Regions from separate parts of the Photorhabdus sp. RM323S genome, predicted to be linked through region 3. Evidence: riboswitches for the same ligand, from Rfam matches in the RefSeq annotation. Region 3 holds a riboswitch; each other region holds the start of a gene.
The links. Region 3 has a riboswitch for thiamine pyrophosphate ahead of thiD (bifunctional hydroxymethylpyrimidine kinase/phosphomethylpyrimidine kinase). Riboswitches for the same ligand answer to the same signal wherever they lie in the genome.

Region 1 (7,245 bases), on a different contig from region 3:
ACTGCCAGATCACATTGCTGTGCCATCATATGAACCAACAATGCATAGCTGGCGATATTGAACGGCAAGCCAAGGAATACGTCACAAGAGCGCTGGTAAAGCTGGCAGGACAGTTTGCCATCCGCAACATAGAACTGGAAGAAAGCATGGCACGGTGCTAATGCCATTTTATCCAGTTCACCGACGTTCCAGGCCGAAACAATGATCCTGCGTGAATCCGGATCGCTTTTAAGCTGATCCAGCACCGTTTTCAGTTGGTCGATCTGGCGGCCATCTGCCGTTCCCCATGCACGCCATTGTTTACCATACACAGGCCCCAAATCGCCGTTCTCATCCGCCCATTCATCCCAAATAGTGACACTATTTTCATGCAGGTATTTGATATTCGTATCACCATCCAGGAACCAAAGAAGCTCATGAATAATTGAGCGGATATGACAACGTTTAGTTGTCACCAGTGGGAAACCATCCTGCAAATTGAAACGCATCTGATGCCCGAAAATGGAGACAGTCCCCGTCCCGGTGCGGTCTGCTTTCGGAGTGCCTTCTTCAAGCACTTTTTTCATTAAGTCCAGATACTGTTTCATTTTACCTCTTGTACCTTATTACCTTGGTGTTTGTATGCCCATATCATCATTAAAATTCCCGCAAGGATCATTGGAACAGAAAGAATTTGTCCCATGCTGATCCCATCGAATAAACCCAGTTGTGCATCCGGTTGACGGAAGAATTCCACTATTATCCTGAAAACACCGTAGCCAATTAAGAATAGGCCGGAAACACTACCCATTGGACGAGGTTTACGGATATATAAATTTAAAATAATAAACAGGACGATCCCCTCTAACGCCATTTCGTAGAGTTGTGAAGGGTGACGGGGAAGAACGCCATATTGTTCAAGTATGGATAACAGTGAAGGGTCAGTTGCTGCCAGTGCCATATCTTCACCACGGGAGCTTGGAAACAGCATAGCCCACGGTGTATCCAATGTGACACGCCCCCATAACTCACCATTAATAAAATTGCCAATTCGCCCCATACCTAGGCCAAAAGGGACTAACGGTGCAATAAAATCAGCAACTTGTAAGAAGTGGCGTTTAGTTCTGCGGCCAAATAACCACATTGCGCAGATAACCCCCATCAAGCCACCGTGGAAAGACATTCCTCCATCCCAAACTTTAAACAAATAAAGCGGGTTATCGAGAAAGGCAGGGAGATTATAAAACAGTACGTAGCCAAGACGGCCACCAACAAAGACGCCAACAAAACCTGCATAGAGCAAGTTCTCTACTTCGTTTTTTGCCCAACCACTATTGGGTTTCGCGGCCCTGCGTGTCGCCAGCCACATGGCGAATACAAACCCTACCAAGTACATAAAACCATACCAATGAAGGGATACGGGACCTACTGAAAAAATAACCGGGTCAATATTAGGAAATGCCAGGTAGTTGTTACTCATCGTTCCCCACTTAATATTTAAAATGAATACCCTAAAGCAAATGATTGCGAATCATAGTATAAGCCGTTAAACGGATTAAATTCCGCCTCTGACCAAACCACCAATCCCATGCTGCTCCATAAACGCTGCTGACAGCTCCTTTACTCTTACACTGGTTTCAGCCTGTAGTATTTCAGTCATCAATTTCTCAACCTGAACCCTCTCCAAATGACGTAATAAATATTTAATCCTTGGCACACTACAACCACTCATACTCAGGCTACGATAGCCAAGGCCAATTAATAGCAGAGCACCCATAGGAGAACCTGCCATTTCACCACAAATATTGATAGCAAGACCTGCTTGCCGGCTATTTTCAAATACCAGTTTTAATGCCCGAATTACAGCCGGGTGCAAACAGTCATAAAGGGAAGCGACATGGGTGTTATTTCGATCTACGGCCAACAGATACTGGGTCAAGTCATTGGTGCCAATAGAAACAAAATCGACTCTGCTTTTTAGTTGCGGCAAGAGAAAAATAGCCGAAGGAACTTCTATCATCACGCCAAGTTGCGGCGTAGGTATCTGACGTGCCAGAATTTGCTCAACTTCCTCTTTCGCTCTGTCAATTAACCGCTTGGATTCATCAATTTCTTCCATACTCGTGATCATGGGCAGAAGTATTTTCAAATTACCGCGATTAACGTTAGCTCGGAGCATAGCCCTAAGCTGAATAAGAAAAATTTCCGGTTGATCCAGTGTCACCCGTATACCGCGCCACCCCAAACAAGGGTTTTCTTCGCTGATGGGCATATATGGCAGTTGTTTATCCGCACCGATATCAAGTGTACGCAATACCACCGGTTTATCGGGAAATAATTGCAGCATCTCCTGATAACGGGCTTTTTGTTCCTCTTCGGAGGGGAAACCACTGTGCAACATAAAGGGTATTTCGGTTCGATAGAGACCAACACCATCAATATTATTGCCTATCTGTAACTCATATTTCAGACTCAACCCCGCATTAAGCTGAACAAGAATACGCTCACCACTTTTGAGACGCGCTTCCCGATCAACATCCCCTTCAGCCAGTTTGCTAAGTGCTTTTTCTTCTTCGATGATCTGTTTATATTCCTGAGAAATCAGCGGTTCAGGTTCAATAAAAACTTCGCCACGGAAACCATCAAGGATCAGCATACGATTGTGCAGGAGTTCCGGCTGGATATCAGCCCCCATAATGGCCGGGATCCCCATCGCACGAACCAATATGGCAGAGTGTGAATGCGTCGCGCCATCACGAACAATAACCCCGGCTAATCTTTCCTGCGGCATTTCTGCCAATAGGTTAGCACTCAGTTCATCAGCAACCAGAATAAACCATTTAGGCCACTGATGGCTGACAGTCGGTGAATCATCCAGATGGAACAGTAATCGTTGCCCAAGTGCCCGCAGATCCGATGCCCTTTCCCGCATATAGGCGTCTTGTAAGCGGGTGAATTGCTCTGCGTATTTCTCAATAACTTGTTTAACCGCCCATTGCGCGACAGACCCTTGTTCAATACAAGAAAACAGATCTTGTTTCAATTGAGGATCATTCAAAAGGTAGGAATAGAGATCAAAAATCGCAGCGCTCTCTTTTTGAGAACCGGTAGTAAAACGCCTACTGAGCCGCCGGCATTCCGCCATCGTATCTTCAAGTGCCTGAATCAGACGAGAACGTTCCGCTGCATGATCAAGGGTTGATGCTTCAAAAATTTGTTCAAGTGAGGGCTGGGAACAATCCTGCCACCCTTGGGCCATGACGATGCCATTAGAAATTGCCAACGCTTTAATTCGAGTCTGCCGGTAGTGACCAAACACGCCCTTGGTCTGAGCCTGAGCAAGGATCACGGCCAGCTGCGTCGCAAGCGTCACCATAAAGGATTCTTCGGTTTCATTAAACAAGCGTTGTTCCTGCTGCTGAACGACCAGAACCCCTTGCAACTGACGACGATAAATAACCGGAACCCCTAAAAAAGCACGGAAGTTATCTTCCTTAACCTGAGGCAGGTATTTGAAACTGGGATGGCTGCGTACATCCGCCAAATTAATCAGTTCAGATAATTGACCAACTTGCCCAACCACTCCCTCACCAAATGCCAGGCTGACAATTCTTCCCCGGGGTTTCCTCAATCCTCGGGTTGCCATCAGGTAATAACATTGCCGTTGATGATCAGCAAGATAGATAGAGCACACATCTGTGCTCATCGCCAGGCAAGTCTCATTCACCAATAGCTCAAGCGCTTCGGCCAGATTGGTTGCCATAGCAACTTTTTCAACAATTTCCCGTAAGCGCATAAGCATGGTGTTAACCTAACTTCTTTTGCGACGATAAGAATATGAAGAACGCGACAACAATATGCTTTCTTGCATTGGCATCACAACCGAAGCAAATTCTTTCATCACACGCCGGTAAACATCACGTTTAAAAGAGACAACCTGCCGGACAGGATACCAATAGCTGACCCAGCGCCAGCCATCAAACTCCGGGGTATTACTGTGCTGCACATTAATATCTTCTTCATTACAAAGTAGTTGTAATAAAAACCACCGCTGTTTTTGACCAATACAGACAGGTCTTGTATCCCAACGCACCAAACGCTTGGGTAATTTGTAACGTAACCAATTACGGGTAGAGGCCAGAACGCGTACATCCTTCCGGCCCAAACCCACTTCTTCATACAGTTCCCGATACATAGCCTGCTCTGGTGATTCCCCCGGATTAATCCCCCCCTGAGGGAATTGCCAGGAATGTTGCCCATAACGCCGGGCCCACAAAACCTGGCCTTGTCGATTACAAATTACAATTCCTACATTCGGGCGGTAGCCATCATCATCGATCACCAGACTACCTCAATAAACTAAATTTGAAAGATGACTAATTGTTTCACACTACCCTCAAGTGGTAAACCTCTATCATTGGACTTTGCAGTCGCTAGCTAAATCTCTACAATAGCGCCATCTCAACGGGGTGCTGGCTGTTTAAAACAGTCTTGCTGAGAGTAAACCCGCCGAACCTGATCTGGCTAATACTGGCGTAGGGATTTGAGCTGCTAATTGTTTCACTGAAATTATCTTTTCGTTTAGCGCGCCCTCAGATCCTTTGCCAATCCTCTTAAATTAAGGAGAGCAAAGTGTTTAAGACGTTATTTTCGAAATTAATCGTACTGACGGTACTGTCAGCCTCTGCTTTGTTATTGAGTCAGGTTGCACAGGCAAAGCCGGTATTAACTGTCTACACCTATGATTCTTTTGCCACCGAATGGGGACCAGGGCCTGCGATTAAAAAAGCGTTTGAAGCTGAATGTGACTGTGAACTGAAATTTGTTGCTCTGGAAGATGGTGTGTCCCTGCTCAATCGCCTCAGAATGGAGGGAAAGCGAACGGCTGCCGATATTATCCTTGGTCTGGATAACAACTTGATTCAAGCGGCCCAACAAACCGGTCTGTTCACTGAAAGCCAAGTAGATACCCGCAAACTGAAACTGCCTGTGCCATGGAATAACAACGTATTTATTCCTTATGACTATGGTTACTTTGCTTTCATTTACAACAAAAATACGTTGCCAAATCCGCCAAAGAGCATGGATGAACTGATCAACAGTCACAATAACTGGAAAGTGATCTATCAAGATCCCCGTACCAGCACACCAGGGCAAGGTTTGCTGTTGTGGATGCAGAAAATTTATGGTGATGATGCCCCACAAGCCTGGCAAAAACTGGCAAAGAAAACACTGACAGTCACCAAAGGCTGGAGTGAAGCTTATGGTCTGTTCCTGAAAGGCGAAGGCGATTTGGTCCTGAGCTATACCTCTTCACCGGGCTATCACATTTTGTCTGAGAAGAAAGACTATTATGCTGCGGCAACGTTTAGTGAAGGTCATTACTTGCAAGTCGAAGTTGCCGCCCAACTGGCCTCCAGCAAGCAACCGGAACTTGCCCAGAAATTTATGCGGTTTATATTAACTCCAGCTTTCCAACAGGAAATTCCAACCACTAACTGGATGTATCCGGTCATTGATATTCAACTACCAGAAGTTTATTCACAGCTTTCAATACCAGAAAGATCATTACAGTACCGTGCGGAAGACGTCGCAAAACACCGTAACCAATGGATTCGTGCATGGCAAAGCGCTGTCAGCCGCTAATAGCCGGATGGCTGTTGCCGGGGGCGATTGCCTCCGGTTTTTTGCTATTGGTCGCTTTACTGGCATTCGGTACACTTTGGTGTAACGCGCCTGAAGGCGACTGGTACTTGCTGACAGAAGATCGCTATTTGTGGCATGTGGTGTGTTTTACATTCTGGCAAGCTTTTTTATCGGCTCTGTTTTCTGTTATGCCCGCTATTTTTCTTTCCCGGGCACTCTATCGCCGTCATTTTCCAGGCCGAACTTTGTTTTTGCGCCTGTGTGCTATGACGCTGGTTTTGCCTGTACTGGTCGCTCTGTTTGGCATTCTGACTGTCTATGGCAGAGTCGGTTGGCTGGCGCAGTTCTGTGAATGGGCTGGTATCAATTACCATTTTACACCTTACGGTTTAAAGGGAATTTTGCTGGCGCATATCTTCTTTAATATGCCACTGGCAACACGGCTGTTACTGCAATCACTGGAAAACATTGCGGTGGAACAACGGCAGTTAGCCGCACAGTTAGGCATGAGTGAATGGCAACATTTTCGTTTCGTTGAATGGCCTTACCTGCGCCGCCAAATCCTGCCAACCGGCGCGCTGATTTTTATGCTCTGCTTCGCCAGTTTTGCCACAGTGCTGGCTTTAGGTGGCGGGCCTGCGGCAACAACTGTCGAGTTGGCAATCTATCAGGCGTTAAGCTATGACTACGATCTCGGCCGTGCCGCGTTACTGGCTTTGATTCAGCTGACTTGCTGTCTTGGTTTTGTTCTTCTTAGTCAGAAACTTAACAGTGCTCTGTCCATCGGCTATAGCAATCAACAGCAGTGGCGTAATCCACAGGATACTTTGCTGAGAAAAATCTGTGACAGCATGTCAATTACCGCGGCATTGTTACTGCTGGTTCCCCCATTGTTGGCTGTTGTCGTGGATGGTCTGAACAGCGGGTTATTCAACGTATTACGCCAGCCTGTATTGTGGCAGGCATTTATCACATCCATTGTGATTGCGTTAGGCGCCGGATTACTGTGTGTTTTATTTACGATGATGTTGCTGTGGAGCAGCCGCGAGCTGTGCCTGCGTTATTCACCCCGCTGGGGACAAGCGATGGAAATAAGTGGTTTGTTGATCCTGGCTATGCCCGGCATCGTGCTGGCAACCGGTTTTTTTCTACTCCTTAACGACACCATCGGCTTACCCCGCTCACCCTATGGTCTGGTGATTTTAACCAACGCACTGATGGCGATTCCTTATGCATTGAAAGTTCTGGATAATCCCATGAAAGATCTGGCAGCCCGCTATAATCCGCTGTGTCGATCCCTGAACATTCAAGGTATTAACCGACTGCGTTGGATTGAGCTAAAAGCATTGAAAATCCCGCTGGCGCAAGCTCTGGCTTTTGCTTGTGTCCTTTCGATTGGGGATTTTGGTGTTGTCGCGCTGTTTGGTAATGAAGATTTCCGTACACTTCCTTTCTATCTGTACCAGCAAATAGGGGCTTACCGTAGTCAAGATGGCGCAGTCACCGCCTTATTGCTGTTATTATTATGTTTTATGCTGTTTAGTTTACTTGAACGCTTACCGGGGCGACGTAATGCTTAAACTTAAGAATTTGGCTTACACCTATGAACATCTGATGATG
Region 2 (8,650 bases), on a different contig from region 3:
ATACGATTATAATTAAAGTGAAATTATAATATCAATTTGATTTCATTAATGTTTATGATAAATGAACATATATAATGGATTTTTAGGTTAGTTAAAAGTCGGAAGAGTTACATGCTCTTCCGGCTAGTATGATTGGCTGCTGATTGTGTTGGGTTGTATTACTGTCTGGTGTTAGAGTCAGAAAGCCGTCTATATTAAATCTTATTTTATAAAATTATTGTCGTTTAAGAATCCTTGTCAAAAATATTTATTTGAGAAAGGTGAAAATTAAATTACCGGCCTAAGTAACCATCCCAATCTTTCCAGACAGGTTGTAACCCCGCTTTAATCAATACATCCGCGACCTGATAAACGGAGCGGTTATCATGTGGAATAAATTGTTCTAGTTCTTTATGGCTATTATCTGCGTAACCACCGGGTTGGGTTTTCGAACCTGCGCTGACATTATTGATTGCCAGTGGTATGACATGATCGCGAAAGAAGGGAGATTCCCGGGTAGAAATAGAAAGTTCTACATCTGGAGCAAACAGACGAAAAGCACAAATCAGTTGTACCAGTTCTGCTTCACTCATTAATGATGCAGGTTTAATACCTCCGGCACAAGGCCGCAAACGTGGGAATGAAATTGAATAACGGCTTTGCCAATATGTGCGTTGTAAAAAGAATAAATGTTCAGCCACCATGTAACAATCTGTCCGCCAGTGATTGGATAGGCCAATTAATGCCCCTAAACCGATTTTATCGATTTTTGCCCGGCCAAGGCGATCCGGTGTTTCTAGTCGCCAGTGAAAATCTTGTTTCTTACCTCGTAGATGATGCAGCCGATAAGTTGGCTCATGATAGGTTTCTTGATAAACCATCACACCATCCAGCCCCAACGTTTTGAGTTCTGAATATTCTTCCTGAGTCATTGGCTGGACTTCCATCATTATGGAACTGAAATGTTCACGGATAAGTGGCAGATAACGGCGGAAATAATCCATACCTACTTTACTCTGATGTTCTCCCGTGACTAATAGCAGATTGTCAAAACCCAGAGCTTTAATCGCCTGACATTCTGCAATAATTTCATCTTTATTTAGTGTCTTGCGTTTGATGTGGTTACTCATTGAGAATCCACAGTAGGTGCAATCATTGGCGCACAAATTCGAGAGATAAAGCGGTACATAAAAACCAACGGTATTACCGAAGCGTTGACGAGTCAATTTCTGTGCCCGTTGTGCCAGCGGTTCTATATAGGGTTTCGCCGCTGGTGAGAGCAGTGCCATAAAATCATCCAGATTTAATTTGTTGCTGCTCAATGCCCGTTCGACATCCTGCGAAGTTTTGCTGTTAATGCGAAGGGTAATGTCATCCCAACTCAGCTGCTGCCAGTGATAACTAAAACTGTTGTTCAAAAGATGATTAGCCATTAGAACGTTCCCAGAAAATCAGTCAATGGGCTGGATGCAACAGCATGTTGTTTTGGACTTGCCAGACCAGCCTGATGGGATAATTCACCTGTTTCAATTGCCATTCTGAATGCCTGTGCCATTTTTACTGGGTTACGCGCGACGGCAATAGCGGTATTGACCAATACGGCATCAGCCCCTAATTCGATTGCTTCCAGTGCATGGCTTGGTGCGCCGATGCCTGCATCGACAACCACCGGCACCTGTGCTTGTTCAATAATAATTTGCAGGAAATCCCGGGTTAGCAGCCCCTGATTAGAGCCGATCGGGGCTCCTAAAGGCATAACCGCTGCACAACCCGCTTCTTCCAGGCGTTTACACAAAACAGGATCAGCACTGCAGTAAGGCAGAACGATAAACCCGTCTTTGACCAGCATTTCAGCGCCTTTAAGCGTTTCGACCGGATCAGGTAGTAAGTATTTCACATCAGGATGGATCTCCAGTTTGATCCAATTTGTTGCCAATGCTTCACGGGCCAGACGGGCTGCGAACAGCGCTTCTTCTGCGGTTTTGGCTCCAGAAGTATTTGGCAGCAATTTGACGCCAAGTTTTTGTAATGGCGCTAGAATAGCGTCATTACCTCCCTGTAAATCAATGCGTTTCATCGCCATCGTGACAAGCTGACTGCCAGAGGCGGCTATAGCCTGAATCATTAAATCTGAATTAGCGAATTTGCCTGTACCAGTAAACAAACGGGAATCAAAAGTAGTATCAGCGATCTTTAACATATCAACCTCCGGCAATAACCTGAAATAAAAGGATATTGTCCCCGTCATTAACTTGGTGTGTATTCCAGTTCGAGCGCGGAATAATGGTTTGATTAATGGCCAATGCAGTTCCCGGTTGCGTTCGTTCAAGTTGTTCCAGTAATTGCTGTAGAGCCAGAGGCGCGGTAAGCTCCATCAACTGGTCATTTATAGTAATTTTCATGCCATATCTCCGCAGATTGGGCATTGCCGCGATTGACTGAGCTGTAGCGTGCTCCAGCTTTGCTGCTTACCATCAAACAGTCGAAGTTTGCCGCTCAACGGAGAGGGAAGTCCGCTTAACATTTTGATGGCTTCCAAAGCCTGCAATGTGCCGATGACGCCGACTACCGGACCTAATACACCCGCAGTTCGGCAATTACGTTGTGGTTCTTCCTGATCAGGGTAGAGGCAGGTATAGCAGCCGTGAGGATAAGGGGGTTCAAGCACCATAAGCTGACCGCTGAACCCAACGGCACTGCCGCTGATTAAGGGTTTTCGTGTTGCTACACAAGCTGCATTGATAGCATGGCGGGTTGCCATGTTGTCACAGCAATCAAGAACCAGATCGACCTGTTTTACGCTTTTTTTCAGCGATTCCACATCTTGACGTTTATTAAGAATAGTTATTTTTACCAGTGGATTCAGTGCATTGAGCTGATTAGCTGCAAGTTCAGCTTTTGCCGAAGGGATATCCTCTGTGCGGTAAAGGATTTGTCGTTGTAAATTGGAGACGTGCAGTTGGTCATCATCAGCGAGATAAATTGCTCCCACACCGGCCGCAGCGAGATAGAGAGACGCAGGGGCACCCAGCCCCCCCAAACCGACAATCAATACGCGGCTGGTTTTCAGTTTTTCCTGCCCTTCTGGGCCGATATCTTCCAGCAACAGTTGTCGGCTGTAACGCATAAATTCTTGATCATTCAGCATAAGAACCTCTCAATATCTTCAACTAAATGCCTTCAATCAGATGAAGCAATTGTGACGTTGCCTGACGCCAATCTTTTGCTTTGGTAATTGCGCTGACCAGCGCTACACCACCAACTCCCGTTGCAACGACATCCGGCACACGTTCAAGAGAGATGCCTCCGATAGCGACAGTAGGATAATCCGGAGTGTTTTCTACCTGTTGTTTTAGTGTTTCCAGCCCTTGTGGAGAAGAGGGCATTGTTTTGGTCGTCGTCGGGAAAATATGGCCGAGGGCGATATAAGATGGACGTAAAGATTTTGCCCGTGCCAATTCTTGTTCATTGTGAGTGGAAACGCCTAACCGCAATCCGGCTTCCTGGATTGCATTCAGATCGGCGTTATCTAAATCTTCCTGCCCCAGATGAACACCGTAAGCGCCATGTTTGATCGCCAGTCGCCAGTAATCGTTAATAAATAAACGAGCGTTATATTGGTGGCCCAGAGTAATGGCCTGCTTAATCTCTCCCTCGACTTGATCTTCTGGCAGGTCTTTGATTCGTAATTGGATGGTGGTAATTCCTGCCTTTAACAGGCGGGAAATCCATTCCAGCGAATCCACGACCGGATACAGCCCCAATCTGTGTTCAGTCGGGGCAAATGGGGCATTAGGCAGATTACTCATGAGATACACCCTCCGCACTGTGATACAGCTCGCTGCCGCGGGCGCGGAATTCTTCTGACATCTGTTCCATACCGGCGGCATAATCGCGTACTTCCTGAGAGATCTTCATCGAGCAGAATTTAGGCCCGCACATAGAACAGAAATGAGCAATTTTGCCGGAGGCTTGTGGCAGCGTTTCATCGTGATAGGCACGTGCGGTATCGGGATCGAGCGCCAGATTAAATTGATCTTCCCAACGGAATTCAAAGCGTGCTTTTGACATAGCGTTATCACGGATTTGTGCACCTGGATGGCCTTTGGCCAGATCGGCGGCATGAGCCGCAATTTTGTAAGTAATCAGCCCTTGCTTAACATCGTCTTTGTTTGGCAGACCAAGATGTTCTTTCGGTGTTACGTAACAAAGCATAGCGCAACCAAACCAACCAATCATTGCTGCACCAATACCCGAAGTAAAATGGTCATAACCTGGCGCAATATCTGTCGTCAGTGGTCCAAGGGTGTAGAAAGGGGCTTCATGACAGTGCTCCAATTCTTCGGTCATATTGCGACGAATCATCTGCATTGGTACATGTCCGGGGCCTTCGATCATCACCTGAACATCATATTCCCAGGCAATTTTGGTCAGTTCGCCTAATGTATGTAACTCGGCAAACTGGGCTTCATCATTGGCATCTTGAATAGAGCCGGGGCGCAAGCCATCTCCTAAGGATAGAGAAACATCATAAGCAGCACAGATTTCACAAATCTCGCGGAAATGTTGGTAGAGGAAGTTTTCCTGATGATGAGATAGACACCATTTCGCCATAATTGAACCACCGCGGGAGACGATCCCGGTCAGGCGTTTGGCTGTCATCGGTACATAGCGCAGCAGAACGCCTGCGTGAATAGTGAAGTAATCCACTCCTTGTTCAGCTTGTTCTAGCAAGGTATCACGGAACATTTTCCAGGTGAGGTTTTCCGCTATACCATTAACTTTTTCCAGAGCTTGATAAATGGGGACTGTACCGATAGGAACCGGGCTGTTACGTAAGATCCATTCGCGGGTTTCGTGGATATAACGGCCAGTGGAGAGATCCATTACCGTATCCGCACCCCAACGGGTAGACCAGATCAGCTTTTCCACTTCCTCTTCAATAGAAGAGGTCACTGAAGAATTACCGATATTGGCGTTAACCTTCACCAGAAAATTACGACCAATAATCATGGGTTCTGATTCAGGATGATTGATATTGGCAGGAATAATTGCCCGACCTGCCGCGACTTCCTGACGGACAAATTCTGGTGTGATATTTTCTGGCAACTGAGCGCCGAAGCCTTGTCCGGCATGTTGTTGGCGTAGCACATCACCGCGGATACGTTCACGCCCCATATTTTCCCGTAGTGCAATAAATTCCATTTCCGGTGTGATGATGCCTTTACGGGCATAGTGCAATTGAGTCACGCGTTTGCCTTTACCGGCTTTTAGTGGATGAGGGCGGTTATTGAAACGTAAATGAGCGAGGCCAGCATCCGCCAGACGTTGCTGAGTAAAATCAGAACTGAGGGTGGTAACAGGTTCAGTATCTTGACGTTCGTCAATCCATTGCTGGCGCAGTTTAGTTAACCCAACATGCACATCCAGCATGGAATCAGGATCGCCATAAGCGCCGGAAGTATCATAAACAGGGATAGCTTCGTTTTCCTCATATTGAGGTTCTTCTTTGGTTCCGCCGATCAGAGTCGGTGATAACTGAATTTCCCGCATTGGGACTTGGATATCGTCACGTGGACCTTGGAGATAAATTCGTCGTGAGTTAGGGAACGCGACTCCCTGAATAGAATTAATAAATTCTTGAGCGGCATCACGTTGAACTTTACGTGGACGTGACGGGCCGGGTTTTGGTGAAATATCAGTTGCAGGGATAACAATATTATTAGACATAGCAAATTCCTAACCGTGTTATTGGGAAAGTTGCTTGTCTGGAGCTCGCAGGGAGTAATAATTGATAGCTGGATAGACTCTTGGTAAGAAAACTGGGTGAGCCGACAGCGGTTGATTACTCTTGTTCCCTTCGCGGGTCTTAACCCGATCAGGTTCCGCGGATCCCGAATTAACGGTCTCAGCCTGTGTATGCTGTGATAAAACAGTCTACGCTAGGCACTCCGACAAGAAAGTCATCAGTAGTATAGAAGGGATTATGAAAACTACAACCCTTACTGAATGAAAGTATTTACAATGACCAAGTTAATTGTTCCCAGCCATGTTGTTGTGCCTCAGCTTGCAAACGAGCATCAGCATTGACGGTAATCACCTCATTGGCAAACTGACACATTGGCAGATCATTAATCGAATCACTGTAAAAACGGATAGTTTCAGGATGACTATTTTGTTGCTCCAGCCATTGTTTCAATCGTTTTACTTTACCTTCACGAAAAGTGGCAATGCCGTCTATTTTGCCGGTATAACAGCCGTTTTCTATTACCATATCAATGCCCAACGCGGTGTGAATACCAAATTCGGCAGCAATCTTTTTCACAATAAAAGAGACCGTGGCTGAGATAATAATGACCGGAACCTGCTGTTGTTGATATTCTTCAAGCAGCGCTTTAGCTTGTGGATAAAACCGAGGTCTGATTCTTTCTGCGACAAATTCGGTTAGCCAGGTATCAACTCGTTCTTGCGGAACCCGATGCAATGTTTGCAGGCTAAATGCCAGATAGTCATTCATATTCAACATACCTGCATTGTAATCAGCCATCATTTTTGCATCTGCTTCGATAAAACAGGGATCGGTAATTATGCCTTTTTCCCATAAGAATTCTGTCCATATAGCGCTGGAATCACCGGAGATTAAGGTGTCATCTAGATCAAACACTGCAAGCAGTTGTGGCATGATGTTGTGTTCCTCAGGTCAAAGCACATTGATAGCTGAGGATCATGCCTGTCACTGCCAGATCAGGCAATACAACATATAACAATAAGACACTCTTTTTCTGATGAAAAAGCGTATGATTTATACACATATTAAAATAATTTAAGATGTCATAGTGATGATGCAACAACAAATTACAGGTACAGAATGTGGCTGGTGGATTATCAGCGATGAAAATCATATTTGGCTTCCTGAAGGGGAATTACCTTTTGGAATTGCTGTTCAATGGTCATTGCAAGGAAAAATAGCGTGGCCTATTGGTGAATGGCAGGGCGAAAAAGTTTGGCTTATTTGTCAGAAAATGGTTTCAGATATGGTTTCGCTGCGGCAAATTATTTCAAGTGATAGCGGGTTGTTTCAGTTAGCTGGCCGTGGGGTGCAGTTGGCTGAGTTTTATCGTTCTCATCGGTATTGTGGTTATTGCGGTAGTGAAATGCGCCATGGTTCCAGTGAGTGGGTCTGTTTGTGTCATCACTGTGGAGAACGTTATTATCCGCAGATTGCACCTTGTATTATTGTGGGTATTCGTCGGAATGATAGGATTCTACTGGCGCAGCATCAGCACCATCGTGGGGGGATGTACACAGTACTGGCGGGATTTGTCGAAGTAGGTGAAACACTCGAAGAAGCGGTATCCCGCGAAGTCATGGAGGAGAGTAATATTAAAGTCCGCAATTTACGTTATGTGGCTTCTCAGCCGTGGCCTTTTCCTCATTCATTGATGATGGCATTTCTGGCTGATTATGACAGCGGTGAGATCCGTCATGATCCGCAAGAGCTGATTAGCGCAGACTGGTATCGCTATGATCAACTGCCATTGATCCCGCCAGCTAATACGATTGCCCGCCGGTTGATTGAAGATACGGTTGCTCTATGCCGAAATGTGTAATGTATTGTTTGGCGCGATTCAACGGGAGAGATTTGTCTGTCGTGTTACAATGGACGCAAATTATTGCAGCCAGATAATATTGCGGCCAATAAATAAATGGAGCCTGTTATGAATGAGTTGAAAAACGACCGCTATTTACGAGCTTTACTGCGCCAACCTGTTGATGTTACACCTGTATGGATGATGCGTCAGGCTGGTCGTTATTTGCCGGAATATAAGGCTAGCCGTACCGAAGCAGGTGATTTTATCTCTCTGTGTAAGAACACTGAACTTGCCTGCGAAGTCACTTTACAGCCTTTACGGCGTTATCCGTTGGATGCGGCGATTCTCTTCTCTGATATTCTCACTATTCCTGATGCAATGGGGTTGGGACTCTATTTTGAGGCAGGCGAAGGCCCGCGTTTTAAATCCCCTATTTTGAGTCGTGCTGATGTGGAAAAACTGCCGGTTCCTGATCCTGAAATGGAACTGGGTTATGTGATGGATGCAGTGCGTACAATCCGTAAGGCACTGGTGGGGCAAGTTCCTTTGATTGGCTTTTCCGGTAGTCCGTGGACACTGGCGACTTATATGGTGGAAGGCGGTAGTAGTAAGGCATTCACTAAAATCAAAAAAATGATGTATGCCGAACCCGCCGTCATGCACTTATTGCTGGATAAACTGGCAGACAGCGTTACTCTTTATCTTAATGCCCAGATTAAAGCGGGTGCTCAGTCCGTGATGATTTTCGATACTTGGGGAGGCGTGCTGACGGGGCGGGATTATCGCGAGTTTTCCCTGCGTTATATGCACAAAATTGTTGATGGCCTGATCCGTGAAAATGAAGGCCGCCGTGTGCCGGTAACATTGTTTACCAAAGGTGGCGGGCAATGGCTGGAAGCAATGGCTGAAACGGGTTGTGATGCCCTTGGTTTGGACTGGACGACAGATATTGCCGATGCACGCCGTCGTGTAGGGAATAAAGTGGCTTTGCAGGGCAACATGGATCCATCTGTGTTATATGCCTCTCCAGTGCGGATTGAGCAGGAAGTTTCGACAATTTTGCAAGGTTTTGGTGTGGG
Region 3 (8,650 bases):
GTACTCTATGCATTAATAAGAAAATATTTCTATTTATTGAAATATCACACTATCTAAAGGAATTTAATTAAGATTTTTCACTGTTCAATAATTTACGAAACCCATCATGTTTAGAGCAAATATTATACGAATTGATAGAATTAATCAGGTGAAAATTATGAAAATAGATAATTACAATTTATTTATTATTAAAACTATTAGTTCAACATTTACCTCACTCTTCTGGTTATCAACACTGAACGGCTTCTGACTTCTGTTTCATATAGACATAATATTAACAAGGGTAAAATAACAAACATCGACCAAAAGCCGAACAATGCCGCACATCCCATATCTCACTAGAGAGTAAAAAATATCATCTGGCAATAAGCATTCCACCTTATCGATCAAACGCGACATCTTCTATCAACAGGTCAACAATTTGACAAAACACCGTTTGCAAACGAGCAATCAAGAAAGAAACGTCACAGGAGAAATGTTTTTTACCAATGGAAAAAAGCCAAATATCGCTATTTGCAATAAAAAACCATGAAGAATTTTCTATCTGTGAAAAAATCAAATTATATTTATATGTATTTCAATTAGTTAATTAATTGATAAATATAGTCTGAAACTAAAAATTTAGCAAAATGATTATCTCACTCTATAATCATTTTCATGAGAGGATAAATAACCACATTGATTGTCGCTTACAGGATGATATATATTTTAAAACCGTGACAGCCCAAAGTCTTATTTACCCTATATAATCAAGTAAAATAAATCATCAAAATAAAAACTTAAAAATATTAACATCTAACCTGATAAAGTTCATTAAAATAATATCATGATATATTGTATTTTTGTACACATTTCATGTAACCAATGAATTTATTATGCAAATGCACAATACAATAATATTAATTACATAGTTTAATATCTTTTACATAGGTATTAGGCGACATCCAAGATATTCTTTCACATACTAAATAACGCTCACTCTTTAATTTATAATCCTCATAGAAAGATATGGGAAAACTTAGAGAAATTGCAAAGAAAGCTATCACAGCCGAATATTTCACATAGGTGTCATGATATTTAGGACAGCGGCCAGTTATATTAACAAAAATAACAGAAACCATAAGATAGGTAATAAAAGGAAAAGAAAAAAATATAATAAAAATACTACTTGAGAATATTATTTCATCATCCACTTTAACTAAAGAAATTAAATTTCCTCCTATCAAGAAGAAAGCATATGACGCTAAAACAGAAAAAGTAAAGACAATAATTATATGTATAATCTTTTTTTATTTTCCATAACGCCCCCAGTTATAAAGAAATTGATTAAAATTAGCTTCTGGAGATCTTGGTTTTCTATCTATTTCTTTTTTGATTAAATTAATCACGGCAATTACGCTAGCGCCTGTCAAAAACAAGGTTGAAATAGCAATTACCAAATCCTATGAATATAACGAAAAATTTATATAAATTATGAGGATATATAACCAAATATATAAAGCTATTACACTTTCCCCTATATCACTTGCAAGCATAGCCACGTCGCTGTTACGTTAAATACCGACCCTTTTCAAGTAATAAACTTCGCTTTTAAAGCCGACCTGAAGCGATCCACTACCACTTCCCTCCTAATATAGCTTGTTATTCTGAAAAGGATAAATGACAATCAAAAACATCTTTTAAGAATTGGAGGTAAGACATGACTGATATCGCTAAGTTGTTAGGTAAAGATGCAGACAGTTTATTACAGCATCGTTGTAGTACCATTCCGAGTGAAAATCTTTATCTACCAGGCTCCGATTTTGTTGACCGTATCATGATCGACAATAATCGGCCAAATACAGTTCTGCGCTCCATGCAAGCACTGTTAAATCATGGTCGCCTTGCAGGCACGGGCTATTTGTCTATTTTGCCGGTGGATCAAGGCGTAGAACATTCTGCTGCCGCTTCCTTTGCCGCGAACCCTCTCTATTTTGATCCGAAAAATATTGTTGAACTGGCTATTGAAGCAGGCTGTAACTGCGTCGCCTCCACTTATGGTGTATTATCCGCCGTTTCCCGTCGTTATGCTCATAAAATCCCGTTTCTGGTTAAGCTGAACCACAATGAAACATTGAGTTACCCTGCTCAATATGATCAAACTCTATATGCCAGAGTTGAACAGGCATTTGATATGGGTGCTGTAGCCGTTGGCGCAACCATTTACTTTGGCTCTGCTGAATCACGTCGTCAAATTGAGGAAGTCTCAGCGGCTTTTGAACGAGCGCATCAATTTGGCATGGTCACGGTATTGTGGGCCTACCTGCGTAACCCCGCCTTCAAAAAAGAGGGCGTGGATTATCACGCCAGCGCGGATTTAACCGGTCAGGCTAACCATTTAGCCGCCACTATCGGTGCCGATATTGTTAAACAAAAAATGGCTGAAAATAATGGCGGCTATACTGCCATTGGTTTTGGTCATACCGATAAGCGTGTTTACACCAATTTGACCACCGATCACCCAATCGATCTGGTCCGTTATCAGATAGCTAACTGCTACATGGGTCGTGCCGGCTTGATTAATTCAGGTGGTGCATCCGGTGATAATGATTTGAGTGATTCAGTTCGTACCGCTGTCATTAATAAACGCGCAGGCGGTATGGGGTTAATCCTCGGTCGTAAAGCTTTCAAAAAATCCATGAAAGAGGGTGTTGAACTGATTAACGCGGTTCAAGATGTCTATCTGGATCAGCAAGTAACTATCGCTTAATAAGGCTTGTCATCGGTGATAATGAATAGATCGTGAAGACATTACGCATTTTGAGCCATATTGCTCTCATAGCATAGGCATCTTACCCTTCATGACGCATTATCACCGAATCAAGAAAACACTCTTACCACCACTGATGAAAATGATGTACAGGCCCAATTCCTGTTCCGACATCCAGAGAATCCGCCCGTTCTAATGCCGCCTGGAGGTATGATTTAGCAACAGGCAGCGTTGTCTGCCAATCCCGATAACGTGGACGCAAAGCCGCTAATGCAGCGGAAAGCGTACAGCCTGTACCATGAGTATGACGGGTATTGATTCTGGGAGCCGTGAAACGCCATTCTCCATTCTCCGTAAATAGCCAATCAGGGCTTTCACAGCCGGTAAGGTGTCCGCCTTTAAGTAAAACCGCTTCACATCCCAGTGATAATAATTTCCGTCCTTGTTTTTGCATGTCTGCTTCGGTTTCTGCTACAGAGCATCTCAATATGGTCGCCGCTTCCGGTAAATTCGGCGTCATCAACGAAACCTTCGGTAATAGCCGTTCAACAACCGCAAAAACCGCTTCCGGTGCCAGCAGCGGATCACCACTTTTTGCAATCATCACCGTATCTAATACAACATAAGGTACTGAATAACGGCTTATTGCATCTGCAACGACGGCAACATTGGCCGCATTAGATAACATGCCTATCTTGGCGCTATCGATTCTGATATCTGACAGTACAGACTCAAGCTGGGCAGCAACGAAAGCGGGATCTATGCCATAAACAGATTGCACGCCATGTGTATTTTGTGCGACGAGAGCAGTCATAACTGTTGTGCCATAAGCACCAAGCGCAGAAAAAGTTTTTAGATCAGCTTGAATACCAGCACCACCGCTAGGATCAGTCCCGGCAATTGTCAGTGAATTGATTCTTACCATAGGTACTCCTTCCCACCAGCAAAAGTAAAAGCAGGTATCAGGAAAAAGACACCTTGACTTCCCTACGCTGGCATTATCCAGATCAGGTATTACGGGTTCATCTCAGCTCAGTGAAGAGCACCCCGAGTCAAAACAAAAACACCCTATTAGATAACCAACAGGGTGATATCGGTATGTCATTGTTGCCAATAAAAAACCAATTAAGACAACAAATTTACTTCGTCAATTCAAAATGATTGACAAAAAGAAGTTATGCTGCTGTGACGTTTGCCGCAGAAGGACCTTTCTGACCGTCCTGAATTTCAAACTCAACTTTTTGACCTTCTGCCAAAGTTTTAAAACCTTCACTCTGAATAGCGCTAAAATGTACAAACACATCTTTGCTGCCATCAGCGGGAGTAATAAAACCAAAACCTTTAGATTCGTTGAACCACTTTACAGTACCAGTGATTTTTGCCATTTTAAGAATTTCCTTTGGATCACTTAATTCTAATTCGCCGTTCGGCGCAACATAAAAACCAGAGCGAGTTGCTGCTATTAGCTGCTATTAACAGAACCATATAACAGAACCGTACCTCGTTTACTCGAACGATTTATCACATATTCTTAATATGATGGCAAGCCATTTTTTATCAGCTATGGAGCTAACGCACATATTTAAAATTCTTAACAACAATTATTGTTTAACATAACCGCAAAAATTTGAAAATCCAAGGTTATCCTAATTAGCTTGCAGTTTATCCACTCAACAAAATCCCAAATCATATAAATAATTTTAATTTATTTTGCCTGTCTTATTATTAGAATCTTTATATCTATGGTATGTCTACAGGCGCGAACCACCACTCTTTGAGTGAAAGAAAGAGTCAACACATTTCCCAATATTCGTCAGTCCAAATATCAGTATTAAATATACTCATTTAATACATATAACATCTTAATATTAATTTCTCGTTTAAGTTTTATTGAAAATAGCAAGAGTAGAATCCTTGAATTTAGATGTTTGTCATATTTTTCGTGATGCAAAGGATCTTCCCAATTTATGTCGCCGGGGAATTGGAGCAATAAATAATGAAGTTTGATTTAACCGCAGCCTGTGCCCTATCAGTAACTTTTTTCATCTCATCTGAGACAGTGTTTGCAACAACGGCAAATACTACCAATCAATCATTAACAACCACGGAATCCCATACACAGACCAGTTATAGCAACAGTTCAGACAGTTTATGGGGAAAATTTAGCAATAATGTTGCTCTCACTTGGGATACCCCCAGCAATGAACTTTATCTGCCGGTAATTACCTGGCATAACAGATTTACCTACGATGAAGAAAAAATTGACAAATATAATGAGCGGCCCTGGGGTTTTGGTTATGGTAAATACCGCTACGACGAAGACAATGACTGGCATTCTCTCTATGCTATGGCTTTTATGGATTCTCATAACCGTTTGGAACCCATCATTGGTTATGGGTTTCAGAAAATGTGGATACCCGGTGATTTAGATGGCTTCCGAATGGGTATTGGTTTCACTTTAAGTGTCACAGCCCGCCATGATTATTACTATGTCCCTATCCCACTCCCACTACCGCTATTCTCCATAGAATACGATCGGTTATCGTTTCAGGGGACATACATTCCCGGTACATATAATAACGGTAACGTTCTCTTCGCCTGGTTACGCTGGCAATGGTAACCAGATAACAAATACCAGGCTGTAGGTGACATCAGCCTGGTATCCTTATCGAGATAATCCAAGTATAGGTTATCCCTGGTTCATGGTTTCCATTTTATTATTACGGGAATGGGATATGAGAAACCCGAGCCATAAAATACCAATCCAAAATGGCATCAGAATGACTGAAATACGAATACTGTCCATCATCAAAATAATGACCAGTATAAAGACCAGGAAAACCAGACATAGATAGTTACTAAACGGGTACCAGAATGCTTTAAATGAAGGTTCTACCCCCTCTTTAACTTTCTTTGCCCGGAATTTTAAATGCGCCATACAGATCATAACCCAGTTAATAACCAGTGTTGTCACCACCAGCGCCATCAATAATTCAAATGCTTTACCCGGCATAACATAGTTAATCAAGACACCAATTGACGTAGCCAATGCAGACATCACGATTGCTTTGGTAGGAACACCACTCTCATTAACTTTTTTCAGCATTCCAGGTGCATTACCTTGCTTTGCTAAACCGTACAGCATCCGGCTGTTACAATATACACCGCTGTTATAAACGGACAATGCGGCAGTCAGAACAACAACATTCAGAACATTAGCCACCCAGAAACTATCCAGGTTATGAAAAATCATGACAAATGGGCTTTCACCTTCAATAACATTGCCCCATGGATAAAGCGACAACAACACGGTCAGAGAACCAATATAGAAAATCAATATTCTGTATACCACCTGATTGGTTGCCTTGGGAATACTGATACGTGGATTTTCCGCTTCCGCAGCGGTAATACCAACCAGTTCCAACCCACCAAAAGAGAACATAATCACAGCCATTGCCATGATAAGGCTGGAGATCCCATTAGGCATAAAACCGCCATATTGCCAAAGATTAGCAATACTGGCCTGTGGGCCGCCATTACCGCTGGCCAACAGGTAAGCGCCAAAAACAATCATGCAGATAATTGCTGTCACTTTAATGATAGCAAACCAGAATTCTGTCTCACCATATGACCGGACATTAATTAAATTTACCGTATTGATTAGGACAAAGAATACCGTAGCAGAAACCCAAGTAGGAATATCAGGCCACCAGTAATGAATATACATCCCTACCGCCGTCAACTCTGCCATTCCGACCAGAGTAAACATCATCCAGTAATTCCAGCCTGATAAAAAACCGGGAAAATCCCCCCAATATTTATAAGCAAAATGACTAAACGACCCCGCTACAGGCTCTTCAACCACCATCTCCCCCAACTGACGCATAATCAGAAATGCGATAAAGCCTGCGATAGCGTAGCCTAAAATTACGGAGGGACCTGCCATTTTTATGGTTTGCGCAATACCGAGAAATAACCCTGTCCCGACTGCCCCCCCCAAAGCAATAAGCTGAATATGCCGGTTTTTTAGACCGCGTTTAAGTGTTGATCCCTGCGATTGTTCTGCCATCTTTTCCTCTTGCTGCAACTTTTATTTTATTATTAGTGGGAAAACAACCGCTTCCCATTTATCTGCTTTATTTAAAGCAAACAAAACACTAGCTTTAAAGGGTGGATATTGAAGGCATATGTTAGCACAGATACATGATGGGAAAATGGCTGATGAGTATCAGCAACTAATCAGAAAGGCAGATACCGGGTCACAAAACAAGTACCTGAATCAAACTTTTCACCCTGATCACAGTAGCTATCCAAAGCTAACAGATACAAGAACAGACATATTCCAAGTAATACTAAGATTGCAATGGTTTTTTTTATGTCCAATTCTGTTTCCTTCAAGTTCGGTCAGTACGCAATATATTAAGAATAAAGTTGGAAAATGATATTCTACAATAGTGCAACAGGAAAAATATTCATCTCATGCTTTCCGTTGTGAAAAAACCGTACTGGCTCACAGTTTTATGACAGCAATGTACCAAAACGAATTTAAACAAATACCCATTGCGTGGATTCTATTCACCAGAACAAAAAAATCAATTATCACATTTAGTTATAATTTGAATCGCTATGTCAACACTTTGTCATCTTTAGAAAAAATAGAAAAAGTTGTGTATACTCCCTTTCACCTTCAACCAGAACAAAATTGTTAATGCCACAGGATAATCACTTAGCACTTGTATACGCTCTCAGTAAATGGATTGAGAATCACCTTGGCCGGGTAATCCATCTGGAAGAACTGGCTGCTTACTCCGGCTATTCGCTTTGGCACATGCAGAAAATATTCAAGGAAGTTACCGGAATTTCTCTTGGCAAATATATCCGCCAGCGACGTCTGGCCGGCGCTGTTCATCTTTTAAGAAACAGCACTTTGCCTATTTTTGATATCGCACTGGATTTTGGCTTTGGCTCACAATCTCATTTCACTTATATGTTTCGCAAAGAGTATGGCATAACGCCCTATGATTTCCGGCAGAATCCAGATATTGCGCTGGAGGTTAAACTACCTCTGCATTCCGCCACCAATTGTGCATGACACGGCAACCAGAAAGTGCCTTGTAAACGGGTAATTACCCAACAAACGTAGCCATACCACAATCAAGCTGCCAGACTTTCAGGAGAGAGATATGTCAATAAAATTGATCGCCATTGATCTTGATGGCACGTTACTGAACGAGGGCCATCAGATCACTCCTCCAGTCAAACAAGCTATTTATCAAGCCAAAAAGCAAGGCGTTCATATTGTTTTGGCTTCTGGCCGGCCTTTTACCGGTATCCAGCGATATTTACAGGAATTAGAGCTGGACGAAATCAACAGTTACTGCATCAGCAATAATGGTAGTGTTGTCCATCAGGCGTATAATGGTGAACACTTGCTGGAAAATTTATTGGATTTTAAGGACTATCTATTTTTTGAATCGCTCTCCCGCGAAATCGGCGTTCATCTTCACGCTTTAGAATTCAATAAAATATACACCGCTAATCGTGATATCAGCCCATATACCGTCAGAGAAGCTTTTCTCACTGACACACCGCTAATTTATTGTCCTGTCAATGAAATGAACAGTGAGATGCACTTTACTAAATTGATGATGATCGACCACCCTAATATTCTCAGTGATGCCATCAACTTCATTCCTGCCGAAGCTCATAAACACTATACACTGATTCAAAGCAGCCCCTATTTTCTGGAAATTCTCAGCAAAGAAGTGAATAAAGGTACTGCTGTCAAAACCATTGCTGATCATCTCGGTATCACCAGAGATAAAATTATGTGTATTGGTGACCACAATAATGACCTAGCTATGATCGAATTCGCCGCGGTTGGTGTTGCAATGGGTAATG

Region 1: another riboswitch for thiamine pyrophosphate. It lies ahead of thiB (thiamine ABC transporter substrate binding subunit); the one in region 3 lies ahead of thiD (bifunctional hydroxymethylpyrimidine kinase/phosphomethylpyrimidine kinase).
Region 2: another riboswitch for thiamine pyrophosphate. It lies ahead of thiC (phosphomethylpyrimidine synthase ThiC); the one in region 3 lies ahead of thiD (bifunctional hydroxymethylpyrimidine kinase/phosphomethylpyrimidine kinase).

What each region holds. Positions count from the first base shown of each region.
Region 1 is NZ_JBHFKZ010000001.1:107,984-115,228, reverse strand. It holds gene thyA (thymidylate synthase) at 1-587, opposite strand, end outside; gene lgt (prolipoprotein diacylglyceryl transferase) at 584-1,459, opposite strand; gene ptsP (phosphoenolpyruvate--protein phosphotransferase) at 1,535-3,781, opposite strand; gene rppH (RNA pyrophosphohydrolase) at 3,791-4,321, opposite strand; TPP riboswitch at 4,435-4,539, shown strand; gene thiB (thiamine ABC transporter substrate binding subunit) at 4,612-5,625, shown strand; gene thiP (thiamine/thiamine pyrophosphate ABC transporter permease ThiP) at 5,601-7,205, shown strand; gene thiQ (thiamine ABC transporter ATP-binding protein ThiQ) at 7,198-7,245, shown strand, end outside.
Region 2 is NZ_JBHFKZ010000039.1:35,018-43,667, forward strand. It holds gene thiH (2-iminoacetate synthase ThiH) at 273-1,412, opposite strand; gene ACGF7G_RS15465 (thiazole synthase) at 1,412-2,179, opposite strand; gene thiS (sulfur carrier protein ThiS) at 2,181-2,381, opposite strand; gene ACGF7G_RS15475 (HesA/MoeB/ThiF family protein) at 2,378-3,127, opposite strand; gene thiE (thiamine phosphate synthase) at 3,150-3,788, opposite strand; gene thiC (phosphomethylpyrimidine synthase ThiC) at 3,781-5,709, opposite strand; TPP riboswitch at 5,818-5,943, opposite strand; gene ACGF7G_RS15490 (HAD family hydrolase) at 5,999-6,661, opposite strand; gene nudC (NAD(+) diphosphatase) at 6,822-7,589, shown strand; gene hemE (uroporphyrinogen decarboxylase) at 7,698-8,650, shown strand, end outside.
Region 3 is NZ_JBHFKZ010000006.1:131,042-139,691, forward strand. It holds gene ACGF7G_RS04980 (DUF1240 domain-containing protein) at 900-1,193, opposite strand; gene fbaB (class I fructose-bisphosphate aldolase) at 1,700-2,749, shown strand; gene thiD (bifunctional hydroxymethylpyrimidine kinase/phosphomethylpyrimidine kinase) at 2,874-3,674, opposite strand; TPP riboswitch at 3,717-3,809, opposite strand; gene cspE (transcription antiterminator/RNA stability regulator CspE) at 3,925-4,134, opposite strand; gene pagP (lipid IV(A) palmitoyltransferase PagP) at 4,746-5,369, shown strand; gene ACGF7G_RS05005 (amino acid permease) at 5,439-6,818, opposite strand; gene ACGF7G_RS05010 (PhoP/PhoQ regulator MgrB) at 6,989-7,147, opposite strand; gene ACGF7G_RS05015 (helix-turn-helix domain-containing protein) at 7,458-7,841, shown strand; gene yidA (sugar-phosphatase) at 7,933-8,650, shown strand, end outside.